Linked DNA regions of Alkalihalobacterium alkalinitrilicum. The protein of the gene in region 2 interacts with the protein of the main gene of each other region in a pairwise test. Links are inferred from orthologs where the notes say so. Each region holds a gene or a part of one and is shown on either strand. Other genes may lie near its edges.

The links.
Region 1: the proteins of BK574_RS19685 (region 2) and minD interact in binary tests that used the Bacillus subtilis proteins (3 or more experiments, as listed by UniProt). The link is inferred for Alkalihalobacterium alkalinitrilicum from one-to-one orthologs.

Annotation. Positions count from the first base shown.
Region 1 is NZ_KV917368.1:4,752,757-4,768,705, forward strand. Bases 7,210-9,993 are described here. They hold minD (septum site-determining protein MinD), read left to right. Parts: upstream 7,210-8,096; coding sequence 8,097-8,891; downstream 8,892-9,993. Other genes in these bases: mreD (rod shape-determining protein MreD), read left to right, coding at 7,210-7,253; minC (septum site-determining protein MinC), read left to right, coding at 7,356-8,045; BK574_RS22980 (NarK family nitrate/nitrite MFS transporter), read left to right, coding at 9,488-9,993. Also shown: BK574_RS22935 (type II secretion system F family protein), read left to right, coding at 1-1,161; BK574_RS22940 (hypothetical protein), read left to right, coding at 1,797-2,999; BK574_RS22945 (Maf family protein), read left to right, coding at 3,328-3,900; RadC family protein, read left to right, coding at 3,971-4,663; BK574_RS22955 (rod shape-determining protein), read left to right, coding at 4,803-5,843; rod shape-determining protein MreC, read left to right, coding at 5,863-6,732; more of mreD, read left to right, coding at 6,729-7,209; more of BK574_RS22980, read left to right, coding at 9,994-10,990; nitrite reductase large subunit NirB, read left to right, coding at 11,039-13,471; nitrite reductase small subunit NirD, read left to right, coding at 13,487-13,813; assimilatory nitrate reductase catalytic subunit NasC, read left to right, coding at 13,878-15,949. UniProt on the Bacillus subtilis protein: ATPase required for the correct placement of the division site. Cell division inhibitors MinC and MinD act in concert to form an inhibitor capable of blocking formation of the polar Z ring septums.
Region 2 is NZ_KV917368.1:4,059,375-4,075,496, forward strand. The notes cover bases 8,171-11,127. They hold BK574_RS19685 (CpsD/CapB family tyrosine-protein kinase), read left to right. Parts: upstream 8,171-9,281; coding sequence 9,282-9,974; downstream 9,975-11,127. Other genes in these bases: BK574_RS19675 (LCP family glycopolymer transferase), read right to left, coding at 8,171-8,305; BK574_RS19680 (YveK family protein), read left to right, coding at 8,554-9,267; BK574_RS19690 (tyrosine-protein phosphatase), read left to right, coding at 10,056-10,823. In the rest of the region: BK574_RS19645 (TRAP transporter permease), read left to right, coding at 1-1,648; accC (acetyl-CoA carboxylase biotin carboxylase subunit), read left to right, coding at 1,910-3,268; BK574_RS19655 (acetyl-CoA carboxylase biotin carboxyl carrier protein subunit), read left to right, coding at 3,271-3,483; BK574_RS19660 (YeiH family protein), read left to right, coding at 3,578-4,768; BK574_RS19665 (LCP family glycopolymer transferase), read right to left, coding at 4,814-5,824; BK574_RS19670 (nucleotide sugar dehydrogenase), read left to right, coding at 6,081-7,364; more of BK574_RS19675, read right to left, coding at 7,409-8,170; BK574_RS19695 (polysaccharide biosynthesis protein), read left to right, coding at 11,267-13,078; BK574_RS19700 (four helix bundle protein), read left to right, coding at 13,361-13,714; UTP--glucose-1-phosphate uridylyltransferase GalU, read left to right, coding at 13,886-14,767; BK574_RS19710 (type II secretion system protein), read left to right, coding at 14,901-15,332; BK574_RS19715 (DegT/DnrJ/EryC1/StrS family aminotransferase), read left to right, coding at 15,751-16,122. UniProt on the Bacillus subtilis protein: May be involved in the regulation of capsular polysaccharide biosynthesis. Autophosphorylates in vitro. Phosphorylates and activates in vitro two UDP-glucose dehydrogenases, YwqF and TuaD, as well as the DNA-binding proteins Ssb and SsbB.

The DNA.
Region 1 (15,949 bases), 690 kb from region 2 along the record:
GCTAGCCAAGATGCCGCCGTGAAAGAATTAAAAGGCCAAGGTCTTTACATTGCGGAATTGTCGAAGCGGAAAGATACTATTTGGAATAAAGACTTAAAAGATTTAAACATCGTGATTGGAAAGCCAGTTAAAAATCGTGATTTCGTTGTGTTTTGTCGCCAGTTAGCAACATTACTCAAAGCAGGAACACCGATTACAGAAGCGATCCGCATTTTATCTGAGCAAGTTTCTTCGAAAATTTTCCAAAAAGCACTTGATGACGTTTATAACGATATTCGTTCAGGAACTGCGTTTTCTGATGCCTGTTCTGATTTTCCTAAAATCTTTGATAAAGTGTTCGTCAATATGGTACGAGCAGGTGAAACAAGTGGAGACCTAGAAAACGTTATGGACCGTTTAGCAACGTTCTATGAAAAAGAACATCGGGTAAAAGAAAAAGTGAAATCAGCAATGATGTATCCGATTGCCGTTTCTATTATAGCGGTCGTAGTTGTCATCATTTTATTAACGAACGTATTACCGAGTCTATTAAATAACTTGACGAGTATGGGTGGAGAAATTCCTGTGCCAACGTTAATCGTCATGGGTATTTCTGATTTTCTCATTCACAGATGGTATTTAGCTTTAATGTTTGTCACTTTGTTCATTGTTGTATTTATAGCGATCTATCGAAATCCTAAAGGCCATTTTATGCTAGACTATGTGAAATTACGAATTCCTGTCTTTGGAGTACTTATGCAAAAAACGATCATTGCTCGCGTCACACGAACGATGGCTTCCCTTTTTGCCAGCTCTGTTCCCGTATTACAAACGTTAACGATGAGCTCTGAAATTGCCAATAATGATGTTGTTGCTAAAGTACTAGAGGAGTCAAAAGAATCTTTACGAGCAGGGGAAAGTCTATCAGAACCTTTAGCGAAAAGTTGGGTGTTCCCCAAAATCGTCAGTCATATGATTAAAGTCGGGGAAGAAACAGGTCAATTAGATACGATGCTAGAAAAAGTTGCAGATTTTTACGAGGAGGACGTTGAACAAATGGCTTCGCGAATGAGTGCGATCATCGAGCCATTAATGATCGTTATTCTCGGGGTTGTCGTTGGAACGATCGTTCTTGCAGCGATGTTACCGATGTTCTCAATTTATAATAATTTTAGTGGCTAACGATAAGAACAAGACATACTTCTACGTCTTGTTCTTTTTATATCCCGCAACAACTGGCAATAATACCCCCACTTCAAGACTTCTAGGAATCAAAGAAGGATAAGTGGGGGATAAACTGCCAGTAAAAGCTTAATGAACACAGACTAAAGGCGCCACGTCCTGTGGCAACGTCTGTGTGACCCACATCGTGTGGGCCTCAACTAACCGTCAGTGGGGGAAGAGGAAAACCCCTCACTGATGGAAGTTTCACTTTATCTTTAACAATAAGTTTGAGGCGATACCATTGAAACTTAAATAAACATTTTACCAGTAATTAGGTATAATAATAAGTAAATGAGATTTAAGTTCATATTCTTCTTATAAATGGATATGATCGTAACTAACCGAACGTTTAATGAAAAATAATTTCAATAACTAAAAGAGTTCTTCCCCCAATCTCTCCCTGTCGATCATCACAAAAACATTTTCAATAAAATTGTCCTAGATCATAAGAAAACTAGCTATTTTATGTGGCTAAGCAGGAACTCTGCTGCTTACCCTTTTTCTCTATTAAATTTTTACTTTTAGTTCTATCTACTAATTCAAATTAATAGAATAGGAATAAGAAAATAAGAAGTAGGAGAGGAGCGAGTGATGTGGAGCAAGGTAAGCAACGAATTTCGGTAAAGTTGAACGGTAAAGAACATTCGTTTCATGAGATAGAGAAATCAAATGAACCTAAGGTACTTAAAGAACTTAGCGAAAGTGAATTCAGACAACCTCTAGATTTTAGCGAGGTGTCTCAACCTATACAACCGACTCCATGGAAATTCCCTAGTGAGCGAGAAATAGTGGAACCGCCAAATCTAGAGGAAATTCGCGAGAGTGATGAAGAAGAACCACGTATTAACGATAGCTCTAAAGGTTGGTTTAGCAATAACATTATCGACTTTAACAAGTTAAAAGAAGCGAAAGAAGAGAGAAGCCAACCCTTCTGGGATGATGGTAATAGAGGTTGGAGTCCTAAACTCCCCCCTGTAAACCGAAAGAAAAAAGGAACAAATCGTTTCAAAAGTACATTGGCGCAATTACCCATTTCACTCATTGTGGCTGGATTATCCGCCATTATCGTTGGGGTAGGATTTGGATTTATGGTGTTGACCGCCTTTACTGGGGAAGCTGACGGGAATACGGCCTCACTTACGCCAGCGAATGAAGTCGTTGAGACAATAGCGACTGGACAGGCTGTTCAAGCTGCGACTCTCCCAGATTTGTCGGTCGAAATTGTTCAAGGCGGAGCTTTTTCAACATCAGAAAAAGGAAATGAAATTGTCTCAGCGATTAAAGCAAGAGGACAAGCCGCGGTCTTAAAAACAGGCAGTGACCCGATGTATATGTTCATTGGACTCGGACTTCAAAAAGAAGAAGCAGGCCGGTTAAGTCAACTGTATCAAGCGCAAGGGCAAGATACGTATGTGAAACCTTTTGCAGTAAACGGTTCTATTGCTTCGGTTGATAGTGAAGCGGGAAAACAGTTTTTCACACAAGCGGGTAACATGTTTAATGAACTCGTGCGTTTTTCGGTGGCAGGCCTTGCAGGACAAAGTGTAGAGATTGGAAATATAGAAACGTTTCTAAATCAATTTCAAGAGTGGAACAATAATGGAGCCACTGTTCTGTCGGCACTACCAGAAGAAGTTAGAGGACAGGCTCAACAATTCATCACGAGTATGTCAGGAGCTGCCGCCGAATTAGAAGGATATAAAGGGGAACAACAAGAAATCAAGCTGTGGGGTATCCAACAACATTTGTTAGAAGCGCTATTATCATATGAAGCGTTGATACACGTATTAAAATAATAAATTAGAATTAGTTAAGACTCATCTTCGTAAGGTGAGTTTTTTTGTTCTGAGGTAAGTCCGAATTTCTTTATAGGGTTAATTATTATAGAAGACAATAAATTCACGAATATTTATGAGCACTTGCATTAATATATTGGAAAGCTGTTGGGCATCACAAATCAGAGAAATTATTAAGTTAATGTAAAGATTTACTCTGCTATCTTTCATTTAATAAGTATCATTTGTTATCATTTAACTAATCCTTGTACAATAAACATATGAATTGTAAGTTCAGAAAGGTCTTTTTTGAGCTTAATCATAGATTATTGTAAAGGATGTGCCCTTCATGAAACCATTCGTATTAGCCTCAGGTTCACCTCGCAGAAAAGAGTTACTAGAACAAGCGCAAATTTCATTTACCGTACAAACCAGTGATGTTGATGAAACGATCAATTCCAATTTATCTTCAAAAGAATTAGTTCAGTCGTTAGCTTATCAAAAGGCAGAAGCTGTTTTTGCTATGAACCAAAATGCAGTCGTATTAGGCGCAGATACGATCGTCGTATTAGATGGTCAAGTGCTCGGGAAGCCCAATGACCGTAACCATGCAAGAGAGATGCTTTTGAGTTTGTCTGGAAAGAAGCATTCTGTTCTTACTGGAGTATCGATTTTAAGTCAGGAACAACAACGTACTTTTTTTGTTGAAACTTACGTGCAATTTTGGGAATTGTCGAATAAGGAGATTGAACGTTACCTTGATACAAATGAACCTTTTGATAAGGCTGGAGCTTATGGAATTCAAGGCTTTGGTGCAACGTTAGTCAAAGAAATCTCAGGTGACTATTTTTCCGTTGTTGGTTTACCACTGGCTTTGACTGTACGAGAGTTGATCCACTTTGGAATCACCCCCAATTTTTAGTATAAAAATCCCTTTTCGATAGGATGAAATGAAGAATATTGGCAAACGCTAGGAAAGTGAGGATATTACTTTGACCAAGCAGTCCTTATTGATTCGTGATGTACCGTTTCATGAGCGCCCTCGCGAAAGACTTCTCGCAGAAGGGGCCAAGTTTTTATCGAACCAAGAACTGCTTGCGATTATTTTACGAACAGGTTCAAAAGAAGAATCGGTATTACAATTAGCTCAGCGAGTGTTACAAAAGTTTGATGGGTTAATGTTGTTAAAAGATGCGACTGTCGAAGAACTACAAGAAATCAAAGGGATCGGTGAAGCAAAAGCAGTAGAAGTTTGTGCAGTACTTGAGTTGGGTAGGAGAATTAGTAGCTTAAAATTTGATGAACGATACGTCATACGATCACCTGAAGATGTGTCTCGATACGTAATGGAAGACATGCGGTCTCTAACGCAAGAGCATTTCGTATGTCTTTATTTAAATACGAAAAATCACGTCCTTCATCGTGAAACGATTTTTATCGGCAGCTTAAACGCTTCGATTGTTCATCCACGTGAGGTTTTCAAGGAAGCGTTGCGGCGCTCCGCAGCTTCATTCATTTGTCTGCATAATCATCCTTCTGGAGACCCAACTCCGAGTAGGGAAGATATAGAAGTGACGAAACGGTTAACGGAATGCGGAAGAATTCTTGGAATTGAGCTGTTGGACCATGTCATCATTGGTGATCGAACGTATATCAGTTTAAAGGAGAAAGGATATTTGACATGAAATTTTAAGAAATCCACAACATCATAAGAAAAATAAACGTGTAAAATTATCGTATAGGTACTTTGAGACTATTCTTTTGCCTTGATATTCAGTATAATATACTTTATGAGTTTTGGGTTTCATGAAGGGAGATACATAGATGTTTGGTGGCTTTTCAAAAGATTTAGGGATTGATTTAGGTACTGCCAATACTCTTGTATATGTGAAGGGTAAGGGCGTTATTGTTCGTGAACCATCAGTAGTTGCCTTGCGAACAGATACAGGATCGATAGAAGCGGTCGGGAACGATGCAAAAAATATGATCGGACGTACTCCAGGGAATATCGTTGCCATTCGTCCAATGAAGGACGGCGTTATTGCTGATTTCGACACAACTGCAACAATGTTAAAACATTTCATACGACAAGCGCTTCGACAACGTTCAATTTTCACAAGAAAACCGAATGTAATGGTTTGTGTGCCTTCTGGTATTACGGCTGTCGAAAAAAGAGCTGTCGAAGATGCGACAAAACAAGCAGGCGCTCGCGAAGCGTATACGATTGAAGAGCCTTTTGCTGCAGCGATCGGTGCAGATTTACCTGTCTGGGAGCCAACGGGAAGTATGGTTGTCGATATCGGTGGCGGTACGACTGAAGTGGCGATCATTTCACTAGGTGGGATCGTTACAAGTCAGTCGATCCGTGTCGCTGGGGATGAAATGGATGATTCCATTATTCAATACATTAAAAAGACATATAATTTGATGATCGGTGAACGCACAGCTGAGGCTCTTAAGTTAGAAATCGGTTCGGCAGGTTCTCCAGAAGGCGTTGAAGATATGGACATTCGTGGACGTGATCTTGTGACAGGTTTACCGAAGACGGTAACAGTCACTGGTGCAGAGATTTCTGATGCCTTAAAAGATACGGTTGATTCGATTGTCGATGCAGTGAAAAACACATTAGAAAAATCACCACCTGAATTAGCAGCTGACATTATGGATCGAGGAATTGTGTTAACTGGTGGAGGCGCGTTGCTTCGTAATTTAGATCGTGTCCTTAGTGATGAAACAAATATGCCAGTTATTGTTGCTGAAGATCCGCTCGATTGTGTGGCACTCGGTACGGGTCGTGCATTAGAAAATCTTCATTTATTCCGCTCGAGGGCAGGTATCACAGTTCGTTCGGGTCGCAAATCGTAATTGTAAGTAGGTGTAGACAATGACATTTTTTTCAAATAAACGGCTCATTGTCTTAATGGTGAGCATTATTATACTTGTTGCGTTAATTGGATATTCCATGAGTGACCGTGACCGACTAACTTGGCCAGAGCAATTTATGAAGGACACTGTTGGATGGGTTCAAACCCTCGTTTCCAAACCCGCTCATTTTGCAGCGGGTTTCTTTGAGAATCTGAGTGAACTACAAGGAATCTATGCAGAAAATCAAGTATTAAAAGCAAGATTAGAAGAATATGCTCAAGTTTCTGTTGAGCGAAATATGTTGAAAGTAGAAAATGATACGTTAAAAGCAACCCTTGAAATTGAAGAAACACTAAGTGATTACCAAATGCGTACAGCAACTGTCATTCATCGTAATCCTGATCGCTGGAGTGAGTATATTGGAATTAATCGTGGCTCAGAACACGGGATCGAGCGAAATATGGCAGTTATTACATCTGGTGGTTTAATCGGTAAAGTCCATCAAGTCGGTCAATTTTCATCCAAAGTACAGCTCTTAACGGATAATGATCGAACAAATCGAGTATCTGCGATGGTACAAGCAGACGATCCTGTATATGGATTTATTGAAGGGTTCGATCAAGAGTCGGGATTACTTATGTTGAAGAAAATGGATATTGATGCGGATATTGAAGTGGAACAAACGGTAACGACATCAGGACTAGGTGGTGTATATCCGCGTGGCTTGATCATCGGTGAAATTGTGGAGATTGTACCTGATGAATACGGTTTGACAAAAAATGCTTACATTCAGCCTGCGGCTAATTTTTATGGATTGGATTATGTCCTTGTTATTGAACGTACGAGTACGAGCTTACAGCCAGAACTTATGGAGGAGGACGGATCGTGAATCGTATTCTTCTTCCTTTAATCATGCTGTTCTTTTTTGTCGTCGAAGGGTCTCTATTTCAAGTATTTGCCCCAGAGCAATATGGCAGTGGTATACTGTATATTCCTAGGTTTGTCGTCGTTGCAATTGTGATTATCGGTATTTTCTTAGGTCGGACTCATGCAATTATTTACGGATTAATTTTTGGAATTCTGTATGATGTTGTTTATACAGAATTGTTAGGTGTCTATATGTTTTGTCTTGGGTTGATTGGCTATTTGTTGTCGTTATCACACCCTTATGTTAGAAGAAGCTATTCTCTTGTCGTCATTCTCACCTTAGCGGCCGTGCTAATCGTTGAGTATTTCACTTATGGGATTAATTGGATGTTGAATATAACTGGAATGATGCATGATGAATTTTTACGACAACGTTTATTATCAACTTTAGGTATGAACTTTCTTTTTTCACTGATCTTATTGTATCCTTTACGAAAGTATCTTCTTTATTTAAAACGAATGGAAGAAATTCAAAAGCACTAGTCATTGCAATTTTCTCTATAGAAAAAGAGGAGATTTTAGTCTTTTTGTAGAATTAACAGTAATGGTGTAAATGGATTTAACCTATTTTGAGGTGAAATATAAATGGTACAAAAGAAACACCACGTTACAATAAAAGGAACGAAAGACGGATTAACATTTTTATTGGATGATAATTGTTGTTTTGAAAATGTGATGGAAGAACTAAAAGAAAAATTATCATCGAAGCATTATGAAAAATCAGATGGTCCAGCAGTCAAAGTTCATGTAGTTACTGGAAATCGTTATTTAACAGAAGACCAAGAAAACACACTTCGTCAACTTGTTTGTCATGAAAAAAATTTAGTTATTGATAAACTTGAAACCAATGTCATTACCAAAGAAGAAGCTGAAAGAATTGCAGAAGAAAAGCAAATGGTCATGGTTTCAAAAATTGTACGTTCAGGACAAGTCTTTAAAGTCAATGGCGATTTATTACTGATTGGCGACGTAAATCCAGGTGGAACGGTCATTGCGACAGGTAATATTTTTGTCATGGGAGCTTTGCGTGGAATGGCGCAAGCTGGGAGCGAAGGAGATGAAACGGCGGTGATCGCAGCCGCAGTTATGGCACCTTCTCAGTTGAAAATTAATGAGCACTTACGTCAAGAGCCAAATCGAAATGAACAAGTGGACCGACAAATGGAATGTGCCTACATAAATACGAAAGACGGTGCGATTGTCTTAGAACGTATTCAACAATTGCCTTGGCTACGTCCAAGCTTAAATCGATCACCAGAAAAAGTGTTTTCGTAAACGGATAAACCGTATTGGAATTTGACATAGAGGAAGAAAGGGGAAATATGTGTGGGAGAGGCTATCGTAATTACTTCTGGAAAAGGGGGCGTCGGGAAAACGACAACTTCCGCTAACATCGGAACAGCCCTAGCCCTTTCAGGTAAAAGAGTGTGCTTAATCGATACAGATATCGGCCTTCGTAACCTTGATGTTGTTATGGGGCTTGAAAACCGAATCATTTATGATCTTGTCGATGTTGCAGAAGAGCGTTGTCGCTTACAGCAAGCCCTGATTAAAGACAAGCGCTTTGAATGTTTATATTTATTGCCAGCTGCACAAACAAAGGATAAATCGTCAATTAATCCAGATCAAATGAAAATAATCGTTGAAGAGTTAAAACGAGATTATGATTACGTTTTAATCGATTGCCCTGCAGGTATCGAACAAGGATTTAAGAATGCCGTTGCTGGAGCAGATAAAGCGATTGTCGTGACAACTCCTGAGTTGTCAGCCGTTCGTGATGCAGACCGAATTATTGGTCTACTAGAAAAAGAGAATGTGGAACCACCATTGCTCATCGTGAATCGTATTCGAAATCATATGATGAAAAGTGGAGAAATGCTAGATGTTGACGAGATTGTTAGTATTTTAGCTATTGAATTACTAGGAATTGTCGTTGATGATGAAAATGTTATTAAACATTCTAATAAGGGAGAGCCTGTCGCTCTTCATCCTGGAAGCAAAGCATCGATTGCTTACCGGAATATCGCAAGACGTATTTTAGGTGAAACAGTCCCTCTAATGGCATTAGGAGAGGAAAAAGGTGTATTTAACAAAATGAAAAAATTCTTTGGAATTCGGTAAAAACTAGCGAATATAATAACTCGTTTGTAGACCAATTTTAGGGTGATATAAAAGTGATTAAGAAGTGTAGTGGACTTTTCCATTACGCTTCTTTTTTTATCCGTTTTACTGGCGCTAAGACTCCGCCACTCAAGGCAAGTAGGAGAATAAGGATAGTAAAGGTAAATGATAAATAACAACTGATGGTAGTTATTATCATGTTATTTGTAAACTTTTAACAAAATAATCAATGAAGACTCATTTTATGAGTAAAAAACTAACAACCTTCGAAAAAGGCTAAGTTCCTTATTTTATAGCTATTTTGCTAAGTAATTTCACTTACAAAATACTGTTTTCATTGTATGGATAGGGTAAAACCTTGTCAGATCTTCTTTCAATTGAGAACACAGTCGTCATCTTTTATGGCAAAATGACAGTAATTCAAATAGTCAGAAACTTCTTACGGATGTTCACCCAGTATTAGTCAAACAAGAAAAGGACCAAGTGGTCGTCTTACTGTTACTATAATTCCTTGTATCCATATTTGAATAAGGGGAATTAGGTAACCTTACAACCATTCGTAAGAGTAAAAAAAGAATGTTTAGGGGGAATACGAGTTGAAAGTTTCTGATCTTTTTACCTTTAAGGACGAGAGGACGAAAATTTTACACTTTACCTGGTTTGCCTTTTTTGTATCTTTTTTCACCTGGTTCAATATGGCACCACTAGCGACGACGATGCTTGAGAGCTCAGACTGGTTGACGAGTGAACATATTGCAGCATTAGCCATTATCAATGTTGCCTTAACGATCCCAGCTCGAATTGTTATCGGGATGTTGTTAGACCGATTTGGTCCGAGACTTGTCTATTCAAGTTTATTAATTCTAATGTCAATACCAACGTTTGTGTTTGCTTTCGGAGATAGCTGGTCACAAATGATGATTTCGAGGTTATTACTAAGTAGTATTGGTGCAAGCTTTGTTATTGGTATTCGAATGGTAGCAGAGTGGTATCCGCCAAAAGATGTCGGCTTTGCTGAAGGGGTCTACGGTGGTTGGGGGAATTTTGGTTCTGCTGCTGGTGCAATGTTACTTCCTTGGGTTGCCTTAACGATGTTCGGTGGCGATAATGGGTGGCGTTATGCTGTAGCGTTAACAGGAGTCTTTTGTCTCGTGTATGGTGTCATTTACTACTTGAATGTCCGTGATACACCAGAAGGAAAAGAATACGTTAAACCGAAACGAACTGGAGCAATGGAAGTAAGTAGTTGGGGCGATCTAGTCCAACTCATTATTTGGACAGTCCCACTTGGTGGAGCTCTAGCCGTCCTTTCTTGGAGATTGGAAGGGATGGGCTTTATCTCAACGAATGTGCTGTATGCACTATATACGGCAATCGTACTTACTTTTGTTTATCAAGTTTATAAGATATTGAAAGTGAATGTTCCTATCTTAAAAAAAGGTGTGCCAAAAGATGATCAATATAAATTTAAAAATGTAGCTGCATTAAACAGTACCTATTTTGCAAACTTTGGTGCAGAATTAGCGATTGTTTCAATGCTCCCAATGTTTTTTCAACTGACGTTTTCACTAAGTGCAACATCAGCAGGTTTAATTGCGGCATCGTTCGCTTTTATTAACTTAGTCGCACGACCACTTGGTGGTATGCTTTCAGACCGCATGGGCAGCCGAAGGAAAGTGATGCTTGTCTATATGATTGGAATCACTATAGGCCTAGTAGCAATGGGCTTTATAGACTCATCTTGGCCACTTATTGCTGCTGTTGCAGTTATAATATTAACGTCCATATTCATACAGGGTGCTGAAGGCGCAACATTTGCAGTTATTCCGATGATAAAAAAACGGATCACAGGGCAAGTCGCTGGGATGACAGGTGCTTACGGTAGTGTAGGATCAACGATTTATTTAACTTTATATACACTCGTCACACCACAACAATTCTTTTTCATTTTGGCAATAGGTGCATTTCTTAGCTTTTTAGCTTGCTTCTTTCTATTAGAAGAGCCTGAAAATTCGTTTGGTGAGGAATATCATCTCTCATCAGTCGATATGGAAGAGGATGAAGTGGAAGAACAGGTATTAACGAAGAAAGCTCAATAAAAATAGTTTCTTAGAAAATAAATCAAATGGATTTCAGGAGGGGTTACGTTGGAGAAGAAAAAACTTGTACTAATTGGAAATGGTATGGCAGGTGTTCGTAGTATTGAGGAAATTTTAAAGTTGAATGGTCAAGAGGCATTTGATATTAAGATCTTTGGTAGTGAGCCACATGTTAACTATAACCGCATTATGCTTTCCGCTGTATTAGCTGGAGATACAACGATAAAAGATATCGAAATCAACAGTTTAGAATGGTATGAAGAGAATAATATCGAGCTTTTTACGAACGAAACTGTGACAAAGCTAGATACAGAGCGAAAAATTCTTTATACCGATAATGGAAGAGAAATGAGCTATGATCACGTTATTATGGCGACGGGATCGAACCCGTTTATTCTCCCTATACCAGGTGCTGAGTTAGAGGGTGTTATCGCGTTTCGAGATATTAAGGATTGTGAGACGATGATCGATGCATCGAAAAACTATAAAAAAGCTGTTGTTATTGGTGGGGGATTGCTTGGTCTAGAAGCGGCACGTGGTCTATTAAATTTAGGAATGGAAGTAGATGTTGTTCATTTACAAGACTATTTAATGGAAAGACAACTTGACCAAGATGCTGCCAAGTTACTTCGTATTGAACTAGAAAAGCAAGGCATGAACTTCCTTATGCCACAGTTGACAGATAAGATTGTTGGAACAGACCGTGTAGAAAAAGTGGTTTTTAAAGATGGGAGCGAAACAAAGGCAGACCTCGTCGTCATGGCTGTAGGTATCCGTCCTAATACGACATTGGCGAATGAAAGTGGAATTGAAGTGAATCGAGGTGTCGTTGTTAACAACTATATGCAGACAAATGTGTCAAATGTGTATGCGGTTGGAGAATGTGCTGAGCATCGGGAAGTCGTTTACGGACTCGTTGCCCCGCTGTATGAGCAAGGCAAAGTGTTGGCAAAACATATTGTCGGTCAGGATGCTGGCGAAGGATATCAAGGTTCGGTCCTTTCAACGAAATTAAAGGTGTCTGGAGTTAACGTATTTTCAGCTGGCGAATTCATGGACGATGGCTCAACAAGGAGTGTTCGAGTTTATGATGAGTTTGAAGGTATTTATAAAAAAGTAATGATCCGTAATGAGAAAGTGGTCGGCGCTGTGTTATTCGGTGATACGAAGGAAGGTACGAAGCTACTCAGTATGATTAATGAGGGCGCTGACGTTTCAGGTATGGCTCCGATTAATATATTGCAAAGTAGTAGTGGTGGGGAGTCTGAGAGTTTAACAGCAGCACTAGCCGATGGTGATCATGTATGTGGATGTAATGGTGTATCCAAAGGGGCGATCGTTTCAGCGATACGTGAGCAAAGTCTTTGTTCAGTTGAAGAAGTTAGTGGCTGTACAAGTGCAGGACGTTCGTGTGGAACGTGTAAGCCAATGATTTCTGAGCTACTGGCGGATACGCTAGGCGATGAATTTGACGCCGCAGCAAAATCAGAAGCGGTTTGCGGATGTACTGATTTAAGTCATGAACAAGTTGTAGCTGAAATACGTGAAAAAGGTTTAACACATACAAAAGAAGTCATGAATGTCCTCGGATGGAAAAATGAAGGCGGTTGTTCTAAGTGTCGCCCAGCGATTAACTACTATTTAGGAATGGTTCATCCGAAAAACTATGAAGATGAAAAAGAATCTCGATTTGTAAATGAAAGAATGCATGCCAATATTCAAAAAGACGGGACATACTCCGTTGTTCCAAGAATGTACGGTGGCGTAACAAATCCTAAGGAATTAAAGCGAATTGCGGAAGTCGCTGAAAAATATAATGTTCCTCTCGTTAAATTAACAGGAGGTCAACGGATTGACTTGCTCGGAATTAAAAAAGAAGATTTACCGAATGTGTGGAAAGAAATAGGAATGCCATCAGGGCATGCATATGGTAAAACGCTAAGAACGGTGAAAACATGTGTCGGTGAAAGTTTCTGTCGCTTTGGTACCCAAGATTCGATTGGGATGGGGATTGCACTAGAGAAAAAATTCGAAGGGTTGAATACACCACATAAAGTTAAGATGGCTGTGTCCGCTTGTCCAAGAAACTGTGCGGAATCTGGAATCAAAGACGTTGGTATAGTCGGTGTCGAAGGCGCATGGGAAATTTACGTCGGAGGAAATGGCGGCACCGAACTGCGAAAAGGCGATCTTCTATGTAAAGTAAAAACAAGTGAGGAAGTGCTTGTAATAACAGCGGCTTATTTACAACTTTACAGAGAAACGGCTCGTTACTTAGAGAGAACATCTCACTGGATTGAAAGAGTTGGCCTAGATTATGTTATAGACCATATTATTTCCAATGAACAAAACCGTAAAGAACTAAGCGCTAGAATGGATGTTGTTTTATCTACAGTGAAGGATCCTTGGAGTGAAATTTATGAAAGTGATGAACTTCAAAATGAGTTATTTAAAAATAAACACGTTGAAATCATTCAATAAAAGGGGGAACTGTTGATGAGTAAGATAGAAGCAGGGAATAAAGTGATGATTGGAAAATTAACTGATCTTCCAGATAAAGTAGGTAAAGAAGTGATCGTTGGAGACCAGAGTATTGCTGTTTTTCGCTTAGCTAGTGGAAAAGTACGTGCTGTTGAAAATAAGTGCCCGCATAAAAACGGGCCTCTCTCTCAAGGGATTGTAGCGGGTGAACATGTTTTCTGTCCGTTGCATGATTGGAAAGTTTGTTTAGATGATGGGTTAGTTCAAAAACCAGATATTGGTTGTGTGAAGACGTTTGAAACGGTAATTGATGGAGACGCAGTGTTTCTACTAGTTGACTAGAAAATTTACCGATTAGTAGTAGTTTGAACAACCCTTATAAGGGGACCAAGAGGGTGTAAAGTGAATGAGTGATTTAATTCAGTATTTTCGTGAAAAGCAACTAAAGCAAAGCTCTGAACAACTTATGAAAGGGCGCTGCCCCTACTGTAGTATGCAATGTTCGATGGAACTCATTGAAGAGCACATCATTAAACGTAAACGATTTAAAGTAAAGCCGAATAAACAAGATCCAACTTCAGAAGGGCGACTGTGTATAAAAGGTCTTCAAGCCCATCAACATGCGATTAATAGCGAGCGAGTAAAATACCCTCTTTTTAAAATCGATGGAGAATGGGTTCGAATTTCATGGGAATTAGCCATTGAAATGATCGCGGAACAATTTTCGCAAATGCAAAGTGAATATGGAAAAGATTCAATCGGGGTATACGGTGGTGGTTCGTTAACGAATGAAGAAGCTTATTTACTAGGCAAATTTGCTAGAGTCGGTTTGCAAACGAAATATATTGATTACAATGGACGCTTCTGTATGAGTGCAGCAGCGTCTGCAGCCAATGCTACTTTCGGTATCGATCGTGGCATGACAATGCAGTTAACCGAAATTGCTGATGCTAAATGTATTATTTTAGCGGGAACGAACATTGCAGAGTGTCAGCCAACGATCATGCCGTATTTCCGTAAAGCCAAAAAGAATGGAGCTTTTATAATTGCAATTGACCCTCGTGAAACTGCAACGACGAAATTTGCGGATTTGCACATTAAAGTGAAACCAGGGACGGATGCCAATTTAGCGGTAGGCTTACTGAAAGTACTCGTTGACGAAAATTATTGTGATGAAACATTTATTAGTGAGCGAACAAAAGGTTTTGACCAAGTCATTGACGAGTTAAATGGACTTTCGCTATCCGAGATTGCAAAACAATGTGATATTCCAAAGTCAGAGATACTTGAAGCCGCTCGTATTTATGGGAAAGCTGAAACAGGGATGGTCTTTACGGCTAGGGGTGTAGAGCAACATGCCAATGGCTATCAGACAGTTCGTCATTTTTTAAATCTCGTCCTAGCGACAGGAAAGATCGGCAAGCACGCATGTGGTTACGGAGCGATCACGGGTCAAGGAAACGGGCAAGGTGGTAGAGAACATGGTCAGAAAGCGGATCAATTGCCAGGTTATCGCTCGATTGAAATTGAAGCAGATCGTAAATATATTGCTGATGTATGGGGTATAGAAGAAGCTGAACTTCCGCGAAAAGGAGTCTCGGCTTACGAGTTAATAGAGAAGATTGATCAAGAAGAGATTAAAGCATTGTTTTTGATGGGCTCAAATCCAGTTGTTTCAAGTCCGAATGCTATTTTTGTTGAAAAAGCATTGGAAAAGCTAGATTTTTTAGTCGTTGTGGATATGTTTGTTTCAGAAACGGCTCGAATGGCAGACTTAATTTTACCCACTACATCTTATTTAGAAGATGAAGGTACGATGACAAACCTAGAAGGTCGAGTCGTCTTCCGGCATGCGGAGCGAAAAGCACCGAAGGAAGTTAAACACGATTGGGAAATTCTTTGTGAAATTGGGAAGGCTCTTGGGAAAGAAGAATACTTTTCATACGAAAATGCAGAAGACATTTTTACTGAATTGCGAAAAGCAAGTAAAGGTGGAACCGCTGATTACTATGGAATAACGTATGAACGAGTTAAGGATGGGGGTGTCTTTTGGCCGTGTCCAGAGGAAGATCACCCTGGTACACTCCAATTATTTGAAAAAAACTTTCATACTAAAGATGGTTTTGCTTCGTTTAACCTAAGCAACGATCTAATACGAAGTGAGAAGGCCTCGAAGAAATTTCCACTTGTCTTAACGACGGGGCGATTAATGGAACACTATTTAACAGGTGTTCAAACGCGAAGAAGCCAAGAATTAGTCGAGAGGTCTAAAGAACCGTATGTAGAAATTCATCCTGAAACAGCTGAACAATATAACATAGAAGATGATGTTATGGTACGCATTGAGTCGAAACGAGGTTCAGTGATTGTAAAAAGCAAAGTGACAAACAGGATACGTAAAGATACGCTATTTGCCCCATTTCATTGGGGAGACACACAATGTATCAACCGTGTGACAAATCCAGCGTTAGATCCTGT
Region 2 (16,122 bases):
TTTAAGTTATATTTTCTGGGACTTTCATGGCATCCTCGGACGAGTAACTACTTTCCCAAATGGTTATGATGTTATTGCTAGTATTGTGCTTTTGTTACTTTTATTTGAAGCAACCAGAAGATTACAAGGATGGGGATTGGTAATCCTTGCGTTAATTTTTATTATTTATGCAATTATTGGCAACTACTTACCTGGGATACTTTGGCACCGAGGATATGAGATTGAACGGATATTAGGTAATACGTTCAGTAATATTGGTATTTTTGGTATACCTCTAGGAGTTGCTACAACCTATGTATTTATGTTTATTTTATTAGGTTCATTTTTACAGGTTTCAGGTGTTACACGTGTTTTTGTAGATCTAGCATCTTCAATAGCAGGTGCACAAAGAGGAGGACCTGCTAAGGTTGCAGTCTTAGCTAGTGCGTTTTTTGGGACAATTAATGGAACTTCAGTAGGAAACGTGGTAACTTCAGGAACTTTCACTATACCTATGATTAAACGGGCAGGCTATTCTGCTCGATTTGCTGGAGCAACAGAATCTGTAGCCTCAACTGGGGGACAAATTATGCCACCTATAATGGGTGCGGCGGCATTCCTAATGGCGGAATATTTAGGTATAAGTTACTTTGCAGTTGCTCTCGCAGCCACAATTCCTGCTCTTCTTTATTTTATTTCTATATTTATAATGGTTGACTTTGAATCACGTAAAAAACAAATTAAAGGTATACCTAAGGAAAAACTACCTAACTTTAAATATATTATTATAAAAGAGTCTTATTTACTGATTCCAGTGTTTGTTCTCCTATTCTCTCTGTTCTTTTTGCAAATTTCACCTCTTCGTGCTGCTTTTTATTCAATAATTGCAACAATTATAATATCAATATTTAACGCTACTAATCGTATGGGAATTAAAAAGACGTTAGATGCACTCCATATCACTTCTAGAGGATTGATGGATATAGCTGTTACTACTGCAGTAGCAGGAATAATAATAGGTATGGTTTCTCTAACAGGACTAGGGTTTAGATTTACAGAACTTGTTATTTCTTTTTCATTTGGAATCATGTTGCTTGGATTAATACTTGCTATGCTTATTACAATTGTTTTAGGGATGGGGCTACCTACTGTTGCTGCATATGCTATTTCAGCAGTAATTATTGCACCAGCTTTGATTGAGTTAGGGGTTAACCCGTTAGCCGCTCACCTATTCATACTATACTTTGCTAGCCTCTCTGCAATTACTCCACCAATTGCACTAGCGTCATTTGCAGCTGCAGCAATTGCAAAGGCAAAACCAATGGAAGTGGCACTTACTTCTGTTAGGTTAGGGATGGTAGCGTATATAATCCCGTATATGTTTGTTTATGGAACAGGTCTTATTTTACAAGGTCCTTTTACTCTAACACTTTATAAAACTATAACATGTATTATTGGAATTTATGCATTAGCTGGTTTTGTGCAGGGGTGGTTTATTAGAAAAGTAAACTGGTATATTAGATGTTTGTTACTATGTATAGGTTTAATGCTAGTAATACCTGAAATAATCAGTGACATTTTAGGAGCTATTCTCTTATTATCAATTATTCTTATCCAAAGAAAGCCTACTACTATTTCATCAGAATCTACAATAGATTCAGTAAATTAAATAAAGGCTTTAAGGTGGAGGGAAGTCATTACTTCCCTCGATCTACTGATATTAGACAATTAATGCCAATTAATATAAAAGGCTGGTAGAGTATGAGAGCTTTTGACTAAAAGTTTATTTTTATATAGGTAAAAACTATATTAATTATCAAAAATGTGTATTTTACATTACATAAAACTAATTATAAAATTATTATGAGAATTCTAAAAATAAACACAAAATTTATAGCGGTCTGGTATTGCTAAATAAGGAGGAGTATTTTTGTTTAAAAAAGTTTTAATAGCAAATAGAGGAGAAATAGCAGTTAGGGTCATTCGGTCCTGTGAGTATTTGGGTATTAAAACTGTAGCTATATTTTCGGAGGCTGATCGTGATGCCCTCCATGTTCAACTGGCTGATGAAGCTTTTTGTGTTGGGGGACCACGCGTAAATGAAAGTTATTTAAACTTAGAAAAAATTATCGAAGTGGCTAAAGAGAATAGCGTGGATGCAATACATCCTGGGTATGGTCTCCTTTCAGAAAATAGTCATTTTGCTGAGGAGTGTAATAAGAATGGGATTGTGTTTATAGGTCCTTCTCCAAAGGTTATTTCTCGTATGGGTAGTAAGATAGAGGCACGTAAAGTAATGGTAAATGTAGGTGTGCCTGTCGTTCCAGGAATAGATTATCCTTTAGGGGATGTTGAAGAAGCTTGTAGGGTAGCAAGTAAAATGGGCTTCCCTGTTATGTTAAAGGCCTCTGCAGGAGGTGGGGGGATAGGGATGCAGGTTGTCAAGACTGAGGAAGAACTTCGAAAAGTATATTCTGGTAACCAAAAGCGAGCTAATGATTTTTTTGGGGACGGGGCAATGTTTATCGAAAAATTTATTGAAAACCCACGTCATATTGAAGTTCAAATTTTGGTTGATAGTCAAGGGAATGCAGTATATTTGTGGGAACGTGAATGTTCTATTCAACGTCGTCATCAAAAGGTGATCGAAGAAGCCCCATCATCTTTTTTAGATGAAGAAACTAGAAGGGAAATGGGAAAGGTTGCTGTAAGAGCTGCAAAGGCCATTGGCTATACTAATGCAGGGACGATTGAATTCTTGGTTGATAGCAATAAAAATTTCTATTTTTTGGAAATGAATACGAGGTTACAAGTAGAACATCCAGTTACTGAAGAAATAACGGGCATCGACTTAGTCAAGGAACAGATAGAAATTGCTACAGGAAAAGAATTAACATTTTCTCAATCTGATATTAAAAGAATAGGTCATGCAATAGAGGCCCGGATATATGCTGAGGATCCTCAAACATTCTTTCCATCACCAGGTAAAGTTACAAAGTTTAAGATTCCCAACGGTGAAAATATTCGTCATGAATTGGCTGTTTACGAGGGTTTTACCGTGACACCATACTATGACCCGATGATTGCGAAATTAATTGTTACTGGAAATGACCGAGATGAAACGATTAATCATCTTAAAGAAGCATTGGAGAACTATCATGTAGAAGGAATTAAAACAAATATACCTATGTTAAAAAGAGTTATCTCCCATCCAGCCTTCAGTGCAGGAGATACAACCACAAATTTTGTACAAAAATATTTAAGTGATAAATCAAAAGTGGAGGGATAAACATGAGTGAAATTGTAACAAATATGGCTGCGAATGTTTGGAAAATACTAATTAACGAGGGGGACCAAATAGAAGACGGTCAAGAAATTGCAATAATGGAATCTATGAAAATGGAAATACCAGTAATAGCCGAAGAAAGTGGAGTTGTTAAAGAGATCAAAGTGAAAGAAGGAGACTTTGTTAATGATGGAGATGTTTTATTAATACTAGAATAATAAAGACAACCAAATAGTCAAATTTGATTATTTGGTTGTCTTTATTTTGAATTATTTTACCAGATGGAATTAGTTGTAAGAGGGAGGTGACCTTTTGGCAATTCCAGAAGTCAAAGAAAAAGAAAATTATCCTGCTCAAAAGAAAGAATCTCGAGCTTCTAAATTGGGCAAATTTTTACCTGGTATTGGGTTGTGTTTAAGTGTAATGGTAATTGGGTTATATTTAGCTGAGGTATTGGGAATTGCTTTTAATTACTTAAATGGAATTTCTACTGAGGCTAGTAGCCCTATTTCGGGAGTATTTATATCAATTATTTTAGGTTTACTAATAAGAAACATGATTGGTTTACACCCTATTTTTAAGAACGGTGTTAATTTTTCAATCAAGTTTATTTTGAAATTAGGAATAATTCTATTAGGAATCAGGTTAAGTTTTATGGATGTTGTAAAATTAGGTTCTTGGGGAATTCCTATTATTATCTTGTGTATAGTTTCCGGAATATTTATTACTCTCTGGATTACAAAAAAACTAAACCAATCTTATCGTTTAGGGACATTAATTGCTTGTGGTACGGGAATATGTGGTGTAACAGCTATACTAGCAACTGCTCCTAGTATTAAGGCAAAAGAAGATGAGGTTGCTTATGCAATTGCTAATATAACGTTATTTGGAATAATAAGCATGATCCTCTATCCATATATTGCTTTTTATTTGTTTCAAAATGACCCTATTAAAGTAGGAATATTTCTTGGTACAGCCATACATGATACAGCTCAGGTCGCTGGTGCTTCTCTAATTTACGATCAAACTTTTGATAATGCTAGAGTTATTGATGTTGCAACTATAACAAAATTGACACGTAATTTCCTTATTATTGCTGTTATCCCCATAATATCTTTCTATTATCTTAAAAGTATTCCCAAAGATAGTAATAGTAAAGGTGCGGTTACGCCAAAGTGGTATAAATTAATACCATTATTTGTAATAGGTTTCCTCATTTTATCTGCTATTAGATCCATTGGCGATGCTGGTGTATCACATAGTGGGTTTGCTTTTGGATTACTAACACCCGAAAATTGGGCATCCTTTTATTCAAATTTAGACACAATTGGTACAAAATATATGTTAGGTTCTGCTATGGCGGCCGTTGGACTATCAACAAGCTTAAGTGTATTTAAAGGTTTAGGTATTAAGCCATTTTATATCGGTATAATTGCAGCATTGTCAGTAGGAGTTATCAGTGTCATTATGATTTCCTTATTGGGAGGGTTAATAAATTTTTAAAACTAATGAAAGGAGCCTGCAAATCAGCAAGCTCCTTTCATTAGTTTATTCTGTTACATCTTCCTCATTCATACCTAAACTATTAGGTAAACTTTCTTCTAAACCTAAGTGCACTCGTAATTCATGAGAAACATCTTCAACAGACTCTTGGTCTAATTGATAGTAGTAAATGCCATCCAAACGCAAATTATCGCCGCGTAATGAAAGTTGTTCAATATCATTAATAGAGCTTGCATAAGGATGTAATGCTAACATGTTTTCAAATAAAAAATTGGTTGAAATATGTTCACTAATTTCATCAATAATCGTATCGAAACGTAGGATCGACGATAATGATGCGGCTTCTTTAATAACCCCTTTAACGACTTCTTGCTGACGTTCCCCACGACCAATATCTCCGCGTGGATCATCTTTTCGCATTCTCGCATAAGCTAACGCTTCTTCACCATTTAAACGTTGTAGCCCTTTGTAGATCGTTACCGCGTTTCGACTTCCTTGACTTCCATGTGCATTAAAAGTAAATGGTACTTCGACTTCAACGCCGCCTAAAGCATTGATAACCTCTATAAAGGCTGTAAAGTTCAAGCGGACAAAATAATCAACTGGAACATCAAGTAATTCTTCAACCGTGTCAATCGACATATCGACGCCGCCGAATGCGTGAGCGTGGTTGATTTTATCTAGGCGATCACGTCCAACAATATTGACTCGTGAGTCACGAGGAATACTTAACATTTTAATTGATTGTTCTTCTTTATTAAATGTCACTAACATCATCGAGTCTGTTCTTGCACCGCGACTGTTAGGTTCTAACGTATCTATTCCTAAAAAGAGAACGGAAAAGTTATCACTTTTTGGATCAATCGGTTCTAATCGTTTTTCTGATTTATCGCCACGTGCTAATTCTTGATTCACTTCTGAAGCAGCACTTGCAAGTTTATATGTGAGATAGGAACCATAGGCAACTGTCGGAACTACAATTATCAATAATGGAATGATAAACCATAGCAATCGACGTCTATTTTTCCTTTTTCTTTTATCAGTTCTTTTTAGCATAATTCGACTCCTTTTTCTAGTCTTCTAATCTATTTTAGTTGAAGACTTTCTTATTAGCAATACGTAAATAATTCCGTTTATTCCTTTTAAAACGGCTAATTTCTAGTGTGTTTATAAAGGTTACTAAAATAGTAACCCATTTTTCTAGTATCTTCTAGTACAAAGTTTGACAATATATGATATAATACACCGTGTATTTTTAAAATAGTATATTAAATTTATATAAATATAATCTAAATAGATGGAGTGATACACATTGTCAAAGAATAGCTTATGTGTAGTTGGATTAGGATATATTGGTTTACCAACAGCGACGATGTTTGCTAAACATGGCTTTAATGTATTAGGTGTAGATATTAACGAAAATGCTGTAAACCTTTTAAACCAAGGAGAAATTCATATAGAAGAAGTGGGCTTAGGTGAATTAGCGAAGGAAGTAGTCACGTCTGGAAACTTACATGCAGCAACAGCTCCATCATTTGCCGATACCTTTATTATAGCAGTACCAACGCCTCATCATGCAGACGGTTCTGCCAATTTAGATTACGTCGTATCTGCGACGAAGTCGATCTTACCTTATTTAAAAGAAGACAATGTAGTGATCATCGAGTCAACGATCCCACCGCGTACGATCGATGATGTGGTGGCACCGATCCTTACAGAAGCAGGTTGGAATGTCGGAGAGAATGTATTTTTAGCCCATTGCCCTGAGCGTGTTCTTCCTGGGCGTATTTTAATCGAGCTCGTTGAAAACACACGTATTGTTGGTGGAATTAACGCGATTTCTGCCCAAAAGGCAGCTGAAGTTTACCGTACGTTTGTGACAGGCGACATTTTAGAAACAAGTGCCGTCAGTGCAGAAATGTCGAAGTTAATGGAAAATACGTACCGTGATGTCAATATTGCCTTAGCAAACGAATTAGCGAAAATTTCTGAGCGTCTTGGTGTGAATGCACTGGAAGTTATTCAACTAGCAAATCACCACCCGCGCGTAAATTTACACCTTCCAGGTCCTGGTGTTGGTGGACACTGTTTAGCAGTTGACCCTTACTTTATTATTGAAAAAGCACCAGAACAAGCGGTGTTAATTTCGGACGCTAGAAAAATCAATAATTCAATGCCACAATTTGTTGTGGAGCAATTAGAAAAAGTGCTTTCTAATGAAAATGCGAAAGTGGCCGTATTAGGGTTAACGTACAAAGGAAATATTGATGATGTTCGTGAAAGTCCGGCGATGGATATTGTCGCGTTACTACAACAAAAGTCATTTAATCTGTCCTTCCATGACCCGCACGTACGTCAAGAACAAGTATCTTTTACCTTATCATCATTTGAAGATGCCGTTGAAGGTGCGGAATGTGTGTTAATTTTAACAGACCATAAAGAGTTCAAATCGTTAAATGAAGAAGCAATGGTGAATACAATGAGCAACCCACTTGTATTTGATACTCGTAATTGTACAATAATCGAAAATACAGCGATTCAATACTTTAATTACAGCAACTTGTTTGAAATGAATAAAACATTACAAGAAGTGTAATAATACGAAAAAGCCGTTCCGAATGGAACGGCTTTTTCAATCACTTATTGAAGTTCTAAATGCTTCTTCAACTCATTGCTTACACGTGTAATTTCTTCATTAGGGACAATGTAGTAGTAAATGCCATTTATCGTTTGACCAGAACCGCTAATTTGTAGTTCATCTACACTGTGGCGAGCATCACGGTAATTCGATTGAATTTTGTTGATCGCATCGAAATCTAAATCAGTCTTAACGTTATTACCTATTGCTTTTAACATATCATCAAGTCGTGTAATTGAACTAATTTGAGCTCCTTCTTGGATCACACCATTAATCACTTGACGTTGTCGATCATTTCGTCCAAAATCTCCACGAGGATCTTGCTTTCTCATTCGAACAAACGAAAGGGCTTCTTCACCATTTAATGTGATTTCTCCTTCAGGAAATGTAAATCCACTTTGATTAAAAGCAAAGCTATTATCAACAGTTACGCCACCAACAGCATCGACAATATCTTGAAACCCATCCATATTAACACTAATATAATGATCAATTGGAATATCAAGCATATGCTCAACCGTATCCATCGTCATTCCCACACCACCAAATGCATAAGCATGGTTGATTTTGTCTTCATTCCCACGACCAACAATAAGTGTACGCGTATCACGAGGAATACTTAACATTTTAACGGATTTCTCATTTGGATTAACCGTCATTACGATAATCGTGTCTGAACGACCTTTAATTTCCTCACCGCTAGAATCGACTCCTGTAATAAGGAAAGAAAGTGGTTCTCTTTGATGAAAGTCAACCAACCGTGTTTTTTCACGTTCAATGGGTTCATGCATTTCTGATGCAGTATCTTTTACCGTCTTATATAAGTAGAAACCGTAGCCAACAACTGATAAGACGATGATACTTATAATAATAGAAGCAATGATAATTATTTTCTTCATGGGATAGTGCCTCTTTCTATGGTTTTTTGACATTTTTTGATAGTCTAGCAGATTTATTATAGAAGGAATTAGACAATTCCGCAATCTGAATTTTCACACCGGTATCACACAAATTTTAGATTCATATATAAAAATTTACTAATCTCTTTTTTTACCTTCAAATCTCGACCGTATATGATATAATTCTCTATGTAATTTCTAGTTGAAATTGACAATTTTATAAGCTTCTTACTATTAGGGAGGACAAGATGGAAGAAACAATTAGCCTAAAAGAACTATTTACGACATTAAAGAAAAGAATAAAGTTACTCATTATTCTACCGTTGATTGCTGTCGTAGTTAGCGGATTAGTCAGTTATTTACTTTTAACACCGATTTATCAGTCATCGACACAAATCTTGATCAACCAGTCAAAGGTGGACATGCAAAACGTAACTCAAGCAGACTTAAGGACCAATATTGAATTAATTAATACGTATAACGTCATTATGAAAAGTCCAGTGATTTTAGAAAAGGTTATTGCTGAACTTGACTTAAATACATCGGTTGGTGCTTTGAATAGTATGGTAACTGTCGGCAGTGCGCAAAACTCTCAAGTCGTCGCGATTACCGTGCAGAACGAAGATCCAGCAATGGCGGCACAAATTGCGAATACGGTAGCAAGCGTGTTCCAACGCGAAATCGTCAATATTATGAATGTCGATAACGTCAGCATTTTATCTGTTGCCCAAATGGCTGATAACCCAAGTCCGATTAAACCAAACCCTACATTAAATATGGCGATTGCTTTTGTTGTTGGGTTAATGACGGCCGTTGGACTAGCCTTCTTACTTGAATACTTAGATACTACTGTAAAAACAGAACAAGATATCGAAAAATTACTCGGTTTACCTGTCATTGGAGTTGTTTCGCAAATGGAAGCAACGACAGCGAATAAGAAAAACCGACGAAATGCTTCTTAGAGGAGGTCTAGACGATGTCACGAAAAAAACATACAAAAGAATCGAATAAACGAAATTTAATTACCCATCATGAACCGAAGTCACCGATATCAGAACAATATCGTACGATCCGTACGAATATTGAATTTGCGTCCATTGATGAAAAAGTGAGTACGATCCTTGTAACATCGGCAGGCCCAATGGAAGGAAAATCAACAACAGCTTCGAACTTAGCCGTTGTCATGGCTCAACAAGGAAACAAAGTGTTACTGATTGACGCTGATTTACGGAAACCCACAGCACACTATACATTTGGCGTCGCTAATCTTGCAGGGTTAACGAGTATGTTAACAAAACAACATACGGCTGAAGAAGCGGTGCAAGTAACAGAAGTGAAAAATTTATATATTTTACCAAGCGGACCAACCCCACCCAATCCTGCAGAGCTTTTAAGTTCAAGAGGAATGTCTGTGTTATTGGAAAAATTAGCAACTGCCTTTGACGTTGTGATTTTAGATTCACCGCCATTACTAGCGGTAACAGATGCACAAATTCTCGCAAAACATGCTAACGGCACGATTTTAGTCGTAAGTAGTGGCAAGACAGATCAGGAGCAAGCTATAAAGGCAAAAGACCTATTAACAGCAGCGAAAGCGAAAGTTCTAGGCGTTGTCTTAAACGCAAAAGAGCTCAAAGAAGGTCAATACTACTATTATTATGGTAGATAAATGGTAATCTTGTAAAAGGGTGTACCTAAATGCCGTATTCTATGATAATATGGAAAAGGATTTACAAAAGAGGTGAGTAGAATGATTGATATTCATTGTCATATCTTGCCAAGTGTTGATGACGGGGCAGCCCATAAAGCGGAGAGTATTCAAATGATCGAGCAGGCAATCGAAGAAGGGATTACAACGATCATTGCCACTCCACACCATCTGAATGGACCATATATAAATGAAAAACAAAGCATTATTAAAGCTGTGGATCAGCTAAATGAAGAAATAAAAATAAACGGACTTAATATGAACATCTTACCAGGTCAAGAATGTCGAATTTATGGAGATCTAGTCAGCGATTATCATAAAGGCGACATTCTTCCGTTAGCAGATAGTAACAAATATGTATTTGTTGAATTTCCATCTAATCATGTCCCACGATACGCAAAGCAATTATTCTATGATATGCAGCTGGCGGGGTTAACACCGATTATTGTGCACCCAGAACGGAATAGTCAGATCACGGAAAAGCCAGATCTGTTGTATGACTTTGTGACTAGTGGAGTATTAACGCAAATTACAACATCTAGTTTGACAGGTCACTTCGGTAAAAAGATTAAAAGATTTACAGAAGATCTCATCGAACACAATTTGACACACTTTCTAGCATCGGACGCTCACAGTTTAGTAAAGCGTCCATTTCGAATGAGAGAAGCTTTAAGTGAACTTGAAAAAAACTTTGGAACTGAAGTCGTGTATCAGTTCCAAGAAAATGCCAATCTTGTAGTGAGCGGTCTTCATGTAGGTATGGACCCACCTGAGAGGATTCAAAAGAAAAAGTTCTTAGGGATATTTTGAATAGGGTGATGGATATGAAGAAATTTTCAGATTTCCCAAAAACGATAAATAAAACGGTTAGGTATATTCAGCAGGATGCGCCTTACGAAGACCTTGAGGCCATCCATCATCTAATTAAAACAGCAATAGATAGACGCAAGCAACAAGAAAACAGGACGAGCAAGGCGACCTGTTAGAGTATAATCTATTGGCAATGTCTCCTTGCCGTTATCGATGGAGGCACTCGACCATGCTGTGGGGTTCTGTATCTTGAACCCTTAGGTGCTAGTCGTCAAGGGTGTGGTGTGAGGAGAGGTTAAATGCCTCTTTATATTTAAATATAAAACAATTGTAATGAAACGTTTTCATTGCTTTTATATTGAGCCTTAAGCTATGGATCTTTTCACAAAAGGTGTATAGCTTAAGGCTTCATTTTTGGAAAATGATTTGGAAGGGGTAGGAAAATGTCTTATCAGAAACGGTTATTAGCATTAATGCTAGTAGACTCTATGATTGTCTTATCATGTATTTTCATTAGTTACTTTATATTACTACCAATAGGAACTACAATTTCAACGGTACTTATCATCAGTTCAGTGACATTATTACTAAGCCATCATGCATTTGCCTACTATTATAAGTTGTATAAAAAAGCATGGGAATATGCGAGTATTAATGAGTTGATTGGGATTGGAAAAGCGGTCACTTTTTCGATTATTGTAACGGGGGTTGTCCAATTCGTCCTAATTCAGGATGTTTATTTCCGTACGTTAGCGATTACTTGGATGATGCATATTTTATTTATTGGGGGTTCCCGTTTTTCATGGCGTATGTATCGCGATACGTACATTAAACCGAGTAAAGATAAGATGCGTACGCTTATTATCGGAGCGGGTTCAGCAGGGACAATGGTCGTGAGGCAGCTTCAGCATAATGAGGATGTCGAACTGAACCCCGTTGCTTTTATTGATGATGACGTTTCGAAGCATCATTTAGAAATTATGGGTCTCCCTGTATTAGGTGGCGTAGAGGTCATTGAAGCAGTCGTTCAAGAAAAGCAGATTGAACAAATTATTATTGCCATTCCTTCATTGAAAAAAGAGGAGCTCAACAATATTTTCAACGAATGTGCAAAAACAAAAGCAAAGACACAAATTATGCCAAAGATCGAAGACATTATGGTAGGGAAAGTGTCTGTGAACCAATTCCGAGATGTTGAGGTAGAGGACTTACTCGGTCGTGAACCCGTTGAATTAGATATCGCTGGTATTGAGAACTTTATTAAAGGACAAACCATCTTAGTGACAGGAGCAGGAGGTTCGATTGGATCTGAAGTTTGCCGACAGATTACTAACTTCGGGCCGAAAGAATTAATCCTATTAGGTCACGGTGAAAATAGTATTTATTCGGTTGAAATGGAATTAAGACGGAATTACCCTGACCTAAATCTAGATACAGAAATTGCAGATGTTCAAGATCGGGAAAAGATGTTTGTAATTATGAATAAACGAAAGCCACATGTTGTCTTCCATGCCGCTGCTCATAAGCATGTACCGTTAATGGAACGTAACCCAGAAGAAGCGGTGAAGAATAATGTGATCGGAACGAAAAATGTTGCCGAAGCGGCGAGTGATGCGGGAGTTAATACATTTGTTATGATTTCGACGGATAAAGCAGTGAATCCAACGAGTGTGATGGGCTCTACGAAACGGATTGCGGAAATGGTTATTCAACATATGGATATGGTTAGTGATACGAGGTTTGTAGCGGTTCGTTTTGGTAATGTATTAGGTAGTCGTGGGAGTGTCATTCCACTATTTAAAGAGCAAATTCAAAACGGTGGTCCAGTGACAGTAACTCATCCTGATATGGTACGTTACTTTATGACCATCCCAGAAGCTTCTCGACTTGTGTTACAAGCGGGTACCTTAGCTAAAGGTGGAGAAGTGTTTGTCCTGGATATGGGGGAGCCTGTTAAAATAGTAGATTTAGCAAGAAACCTTATTAAACTATCTGGATATACAGAAGCAGAAATTCCGATTGAGTTTACGGGTATGCGTCCTGGGGAGAAGATGTTTGAAGAGCTTCTTGGTGAAGATGAGGTACATGATGAACAGGTGTATCCGAAGATTTATCGCGGGAAGACGCCGATGGTGAATATTAATGTGGCCGAGCAGTTGATTGGGGAGTTTGAACAATTAACAAGTGAACAGCTGCGTGAGGAATTGTTGGATATTGCGAATTTTAGGAAGAAGAATTTGCAGGTAGTTGGATAGCTATTAGTTGGTTAGTTGGATAGTTGGACAGTTGGTTAGGGGATAGTGGTTAGTAGGTAGGAAAAGCGGAATGAGTTGATGAGTTGGAAGAGTTGGGACTCGTTTCGCTAGCTGAAACGTCGGGGGTTGGAAGAGAATAAAATTGGCTGGTTGGTTAGGAAAGACAAGACCAAAAATTAACATTTTTAGGTAAAAGAACAGCTTCTTGGAATAACTCAAAAGCCTAACCAACTAATAACTAACCAACTAACCAACCAAAAAACAGAAAGTTGGTCCTTCAAAATGACTTATAACGACACTAACAAGTTAATCGTTTGGCAAAAGTCACATCAATTAGTCCTCAACGTTTACAAAATAACCAAAGACTTTCCTAAAGATGAACAGTACGGATTAACATCGCAAATTAGACGAGCCGCCGTTTCTGTACCGAGCAACATTGTCGAGGGAAAAGCAAGAGGCTCAAACAAAGAATACAAACGATTTCTGCTAATCGCGAGAGGATCACTAGAAGAAGTGAAGTATCAAATGTTATTAGCAAAAGAGTTAAAATATATAAATATAGAAGACTATGAAGAATTGTCAAAAAGAGCAAACGAAATAGGGAAAATGTTGAATGGAATTATTAGAAGTTTGTAAATTAGTTGGACAGTTGGACAGTCGGATAGTTGGTTAGGAAATGATATAGCTTAAAGCATATTATGTTGTTTACTGAAGTAGTTTAGCAAGAAAATAGCTTCATTGAACAACCCAAAAACCTAACCAACTAAAACCTAACCAACTAACCAACCCAACCAGGAGGTTATTTAATTGAAAAAAGTCAAAAAAGCCATCATCCCTGCAGCTGGCCTTGGAACTCGTTTCCTTCCAGCGACAAAAGCAATGCCGAAAGAAATGCTACCGATTGTCGATAAACCGACGATTCAATATATTGTCGAAGAAGCAGTTAATTCTGGAATTGAAGATATTATTATTGTTACAGGTAAAGGGAAGCGTGCAATTGAGGATCATTTTGATCATGCGTTTGAGTTAGAGCAAAACTTATTCCAAAAGGGCAAAACTGATTTATTAGAAAAAGTTCAATATTCGTCGAATATGGTAGATATTCACTATATCCGTCAAAAAGAGCCACAAGGATTAGGACATGCTGTATGGTGTGCTCGTAAATTTATTGGGGATGAACCGTTTGCGGTATTACTAGGTGATGACATAGTTCAAGCGGAAAAGCCTTGCCTAAAACAACTGATGGAGCAGTATGAAGATACACTTTCATCTGTTATTGGTGTGCAGACAGTGCCTGATGAAGAAACACATCGTTATGGAATTGTAGATCCGATCAACAGTATTGGACGTAGATATTCGGTAAATCAGTTTGTTGAAAAACCAAAGCAAGGTACAGCTCCATCCAACTTAGCGATTATGGGACGCTATGTTTTAACCCCCGAAATTTTCATGTTTTTAGATCGGCAAGAAACAGGAGCTGGTGGGGAGATTCAGTTAACAGATGCGATCCAAAAGCTAAATGAAATCCAACGTGTGTTTGCTTATGATTTTGAAGGTAAGCGATATGATGTTGGGGAGAAGATGGGGTTTGTGAAAACTACATTAGAGTTTGCGATGCAGAATGGGGAGTTGAAGGGAGAGTTGCTTGGTTTTCTTGAGGAGATGTTGGAGAGGGAGAGAGTGAAATAAGTCGGACAGTTGGTTAGTGGGTTAGTTGGAAAGGGAAAGATAGTATAGATCTTTAAGCCTTCCAGCTTACCAACTGTAATATATTTTGACACCTTTAGAATTGCTGAATAAGACAATCTTGGAGGTGTCATGTATGTTTGTAAGTAATAGAGTTACTAAAATACTGTCAGTTATAAAATCATTAAGAACGAGTTCAATAGCAAAGGGTGGTAGGTTTCTTAGAACTGAGAATAAAGGTATTACACTAATTGAGCTACTTGTTATAATTACAATTTTAGGAATACTTGTAGCGATTGCGGTGCCTTCTGTTTTGGGTTTGATAGATAAATCTAGAGATGAAGTTTGTCGTGTGAATTTACTTCAGTTGGAAAAGGAGTATGAGACATATTTAGCTCTGGAGATTATTGATCACTCCAATGTAGTGTTTACACAATTTTTAGAAAGTTACGATGGTAAAATTTGTGGAGATGAGTGTAGTTTTGCTTATGTTGATGGAAAAGTTGTTTGTAGTGATGGGGCTGGTGACGATGATGGTAAGGAAGACGAAGGTGTTCCGTTTTTATGATTGTAAGTGATTAGGTTTTAGGGGATAGTGGGTAGAAAGACCTTAACCTAATTACTAATAACTAACCAACTAACTGCTAATTCGATTGAATAATAACGTGGAACTGACTATCGTAATCAGATAACAAGTTGGAAGCCTTGGAGCGTAAGGGTTTCGAGTGTTTTTAATAGTTTTTAAGGTTTGATTGAATGGTAGTTTAATAGGAAGAAACACGGTTGAGATTAGTTTAAAAATGAAAAACCTTCGTGATTGAATGTAGTTGATTGAATAGATATTACGAGGTGAGTATCAGAAGTGGATTAGGTTTGGTTGGTTAGTAGTTGGTTGGAAGAGGAGTTATAGTTCCAATTAAGTCCTAGCAAACTAAATAACTCTTAAATGCTTTGAATCAAAACATAATAAAGCGAGGGAAATTATAATGATTGATACTGAATTAAGAAATATTCCATTCTCTCCACCGGATATAAAAGAAGCGGAGATTGAAGAAGTTATAAAAGCAATGAAGTCTGGTTGGATTACAACTGGACCAAGAACTAAAGAGCTAGAAAAAAGAATAGCTAAATACGTTGGCACAAATAAAGCTGTTTGCTTGAATTCAGCAACTGCAGCTATGGAGCTTACCCTTCGGATTTTAGGTATTGGACCTGGCGATGAAGTCATTACTTCAGCATATACCTATACTGCATCTGCCTCAGTTATAGAACATGTTGGGGCGAAAATAGTTTTGGTTGATACTGCACCAGATTCTTTTGAAATGGATTACTCTAAATTAGCAGATGCAATATCTGAA